2 regions of the Marinobacter sp. LV10R510-11A genome follow, and region 2 is predicted to be linked to the other one. Evidence: predicted binding sites of a transcription regulator. Region 2 holds the regulator's gene; the other holds the start of a gene.

Region 1 (2,466 bases), 1.2 Mb from region 2:
GAGAGTGGTCAAACAGCGCCGGAATCTTGGAGTTAGGGTTAACGCCCACAAACCCGCTACCAAACTGTTCACCTTCGTTTATGCGGATCAACCAAGCGTCGTATTCAGCTTCACTAATACCCAGTTCCAGCAATTCCTCCAGCATAATCGTGACTTTTACGCCGTTTGGCGTAGCTAGCGAATAGAGCTGAAAAGGGTGTTTACCTACCGGCAATTCTTTCTCGTGAGTAGGACCTGCAATGGGGCGGTTGATGTTTGAAAAAGCGCCACCGCTTGCAGATTCCCACTTCCAGACTTTGGGCGGGGTGTAGGTTGAATCGCTCATAATGTGAATACTCCTTGTCTGCTTCCTGTCAGATTTGCATGCAGGTAATGCAGAATGTTCAGTCAATTGGGTTGTGTATATAAAACCGCGTGCTTCACTATAGGTGAAATTATCCCAACAAAGGAGTCGTACAAATGCCAGTGATAGGTTGGGTTTTTCTGCTAGCTTCCTTGGGCTTGGTTATAGGCAGTCTTTTGATATTGCGAAAGTCAGCCAGCAAGATGCATATCCCAAAAGACAAACTAGACAACATCCGCAAGCGTAAGGCAAAGCTTGAGGCGCAGGAAAAAGCCGACGAGGATTAGGGCTCTGCCAAATCCCAAACAAGAACGTGCTCAGCGGTAAGCCGAGTCTGTTCTCGCTGCCATGATAAAATCGTTTTTATGCAACCCACCGATTACGTGAGTCCACCAGCTTACGGTTACTTTCCCGTATTCCACAAGGATGGCCGGGTGATGGTTTTCAGCTTCAGCCAGCTCGCCAACTTTGTTGGTAAACGCCAGCGCCTCGACAAAGTTTTTGAATTTAAACTCTTTGCATAACTGCTCTTTGCCGCCCACTTTGAGAATGCCCCAGCTCGGAACTTCTTCGCTCAATGCCTGTTTTTCTGCACCGGTTACCCTTGGGGCATCCCCGTTACACGCTTCACAGTGTTGTTCCGAAAAACCACCCATATAAGGCCTCCAAGGCTAATGTCTGTCATACAAGCGTGGGGTCGGTTACGCATTTTATCAACCTGCGCCTTGAAATCTGACCCTCTTCGGAATACTGTATATTTAAACAGTACTTCGAGATTTTATCATGAGCGAGATCATTAACACGCTAATGCAGGATGCCCGTGTCTGGCAGGGCCACAAGCGCAACAAAACCACACAACCGGCAGAGCCAACTGGTTATCAGGCCTTAGACAATCAGCTCGGCGGCATTGGCTGGCCCCGGGGGGCTTTAAGCGAATGCCTGCTGGATGCACCCGGCATTGGCGAACTGAATCTATTAATGCCCCTGATGCAACGACTGTCACAGGCAGGTAAAACCGTATTCTGGCTAAACCCTCCACACACGCCTTATGCCCCCGCACTGGCGCGGGAAGAGGTCAATCTGGATCAGGTAATCATGATCCACACCGAAGACAAAGGCGATTTCCTGTGGACGCTAGAAAACTGCTTGCGCTCTCCGGTCACAGGCCTGGTGATGGCTTGGCCCGGCAGGCTGGCAGCCCGTGAAATTCGGCGGTTGCAGTTAGCAGCAGAAGCCGGAAGCAATGTTTGCGTGCTCTTTCGTGAACGACACTACGCCGAACAGAACTCACCGGCTGCCCTGCGCCTTGAGCTGGAGCCCGACGATCAACAGAGCCTGAAAGTGAATGTGGTGAAGCGCCGTGGCAGCTGGCCTGGCCAGCGGTGCTCGCTTGCCATGACTCACCGGGCAGGGCTGCTTCATCGTGAAGCGCCCCGTGTAGTTCAGGGCCCTTGGCTCACGTCGGCCCGGTAATTTCCTATGCTTTGGCTGTATTTGCACTTCCCTCACCTGCTGTTGGACCACATTCGCCGCTCCAGTGAGAACATGGCTGCGCTGGCGATTGTGGAGGGTTCCGGCCAGAAGGTGATACAGGCCTGCCCGGCTGCCCAGGCTTTGGGCGTGAGCGTTGGCATGCGCCTGAAAACGGCCGTCAGCCTGGCGCCAGATCTGAGCATAGTCCGAGCAGATGAGCAGCAGGAAGCCCGAATTCTGGAAGACCAGGCACGCTGGCTGTACCGCTATGCTGCCCACATTGTTCTGGTTCCGCCAAATGGCTTGCTGGCTGAAATCGGCAGTTTGCAACGATTGTACGGTGGTCTCCCAGCGGTCTGGCAAACGGTGGAAGAAGTGCTGCACGAGCGTCAGCTTACCGCCTGGCCGGGCATTGGCCATACACCACAGGCCGCACGCCTAATTGCACGTAACGGCAAGGGAGAATGTACGTCTGATAAAGGCCACATTCTCCGCACCCTTGGCTTACTGCCTTTGGTAGCTGCGGAGTTTGACGGGCGCACCTGCACTCGCCTGCAACGGCTTGGGTTGAATACTTTGGGCGAGGTATTCCGTTTACCGCCAGCGGAGATGGCCCGACGGCTGTCTCCGGAAACCCTGTCGTATATCCA
Region 2 (2,466 bases):
GGTAATGCAACGTTGGCCGGCTTTTGATGCGAGGATCTTCCACGTACTGATCCAGAAGCGGTTTGTCCAAGTGGGCAAACAGCGGCAACAGATCCAGAGCGCGGTTGCGGGTGGGATTGGATTCCAGATAATCCACCATCATCTGCTGTTGGTCTGGCGCGTAGTCGTCAGCGATCAACAAATCAGTGTAACGGCTGCTCCAAGGTTCAATGTAGGTGGTGAACTTTCTGCTGATATCCAGTTGATGACGTGCCTTTAGCCACTCGTAAAGTATCGCAAACGCTTGGTAGTAGCGGACCAACGTTGCTGGCTTGAGATCGGGCAACTCAGGGTTCAGCTGTAGGCCGAATGCGAAATAGATTGCCTCTCTGCTGCCCAGGGCCCCGGCTTCTCGAAGCTTGTCGACCAGAGTTTCAATCTGGTTCAGCCCAGAAAACGGCATGGGTGGGCTGACAATTTCCAGTGGCACAATCCGCTCAGCCGCCGCATCGATAACCTCCATAGCCTGCCCACCAAATTCACGGATGGACAGGGGCAAGCGCTCGTCTGCCAGATCCAAGTCTTTGATTGGATCTGAATCCAGCTCGATAACAAAGCACCCTAGGGGCGTTTCAAGCTTGCTCACATAGCGGGATTCTAATGCTGCTTCACCTTCGAGCAGCTCCGCAACCAAGTTTACAAGCTGTTCGTAGCCAAGCCCGGATAGTTCAATTTCCACGCCCACTCGGCGCTCTTTTCCGTCAGCGGTGTTTAGTATGTCTGGCAGTTTACAGGGGGTAGCTTGTCGCATAAGGCTCACTGGTGATGAATGTAAGGTCTTTTCACCATATCACACTACCGAACGGCCAATTATTAAGGGCTTGCAAGAAAATTGGCCGCTCGGCTTTACACTGGATAAAGCACTGTATATAGTCAAAACACTGTATAAACAAACAGGATGGTCGGTTCACTGTATACGCCATCAGATACTAGGCCCAGCATGCATAAGCCCTGCATGCAGCAAGCGGAGCAGCGAAACAATGAAGCTGACAGAAAGACAGACCCAAGTACTGGGAATTATTCGCCAATCTATCGATGAAACCGGCTATCCACCCACCCGCGCAGAGATAGCCGCGGAAATGGGTTTCCGTTCTGCCAATGCCGCCGAAGAACACCTGCGGGCACTGGCACGCAAGGGCGCTATTGAAATGGTTCCGGGTGCCAGCCGTGGTATTCGCTTGCCAGAAGTTGCCGAAGACCCAGGGTTACCGATTATTGGCCAAGTGGCTGCGGGCAGCCCGATTTTGGCCGAAGAACACGTTGAAGATCATTGCGCGCTGAAGCCGGAATTTTTTTCGCCTTCCGCCGATTACCTGCTTCGTGTCAGGGGTATGAGCATGAAAAACATCGGCATTCTTGATGGCGATCTGCTTGCCGTACACAGCACCCAAGATGTTCATAACGGTCAGGTAGTTGTGGCCAGGGTGGGAGATGAAGTGACGGTGAAGCGTTTCCGAAAAGAAGGCTCGAAGGTCTATTTGATCGCCGAAAACGAAGACTTCACGCCGATAGAAGTCGACCTGAAAGAGCAGGAACTGTTCATTGAAGGGCTGGGTGTGGGTGTTATCCGGCGCTCTGATCTGCACTGATAAGGCTGGTGTAACCACAGACGCATTGAAAAAGGGGTGATTTATGGAACAACTTAGCTTCAATGAGAACATGGCGTGGCAACATGGTAGCTTGCCTTGCCCCGTGCCGGAATACGCAGCCCGGAAACAACGGACTGTTATCCGCGCCAGGAATAAGCCGGACGTTGGAAGCCCCACTCCGGCTGGCAACGTTACGGAGATAATCCTGCCGGAAGGGCAGGTGGAAAACTTTCAGCTGTTGTTACCTATGCTCACTCAGCTCAACCAGGAAAAGCGTTGGCTGGCGTGGATCGATCCGCCCCAAGCGCTGGTTAGCAAGTGGCAGAAAATGCACGGTATTGTCACAGGAGAGCTTCTGGTTTTGCGCTCTACTGCAGAATACCCGGCTCGTAAGCTTGCGGAGATTGCCCTGAGCGCGGGGACCTGTCACGCAGTGGTTATGTGGACAGGTAAACTGGGTAGAACAGCTTTCGATTCTCTACAAAGAGCTGCAGCTGAGGGCAACAGCCACGGCGTGGTGCTCAGGCAGCGCTGAACAGCATTTTAGTGAAGCGTGTAGGCGGGCTGAGCGTCTGAGACGTCCAGCTCGTCATCGTCCCAGTCGATATCTTGTGTGACACTTCCAGCGGCTTCTATTCCAGCGGCAATCATTGCCTTGGCCACAGACATTTCCCGGTCTTCCATCATTTCGCGAGCTTCAGAAGAAAACGAAACCTTCACCAGTGGCTCACTGTCGTCGTCGATGCGCCGCAGGGCGTAATCGCCGTTGCTCAATTGTACAATCTCGAAAAACGATGGTGACATCTCAATAAACCTTCCAATTAGGCGCCCGAATTAA

Evidence for each region. The regulator LexA, encoded in region 2, represses DNA repair genes until DNA is damaged. The targets are predictions, from matches to a motif close to CTGTNTNNNNANACAG.
Region 1: the regulator LexA is predicted to act here: its motif matches at 1,094-1,109, upstream of imuA (translesion DNA synthesis-associated protein ImuA).

What each region holds. Positions count from the first base shown of each region.
Region 1 is NZ_LT907980.1:1,551,606-1,554,071, forward strand. It holds gene yghU (glutathione-dependent disulfide-bond oxidoreductase) at 1-325, opposite strand, end outside; gene CPH80_RS07435 (DUF2897 family protein) at 460-630, shown strand; gene CPH80_RS07440 (4a-hydroxytetrahydrobiopterin dehydratase) at 661-999, opposite strand; gene imuA (translesion DNA synthesis-associated protein ImuA) at 1,127-1,816, shown strand; gene CPH80_RS07450 (Y-family DNA polymerase) at 1,823-2,466, shown strand, end outside.
Region 2 is NZ_LT907980.1:327,554-330,019, forward strand. It holds gene CPH80_RS01655 (amidoligase family protein) at 1-790, opposite strand, end outside; gene lexA (transcriptional repressor LexA) at 1,020-1,628, shown strand; gene CPH80_RS01665 (cell division inhibitor SulA) at 1,672-2,163, shown strand; gene CPH80_RS01670 (hypothetical protein) at 2,172-2,432, opposite strand.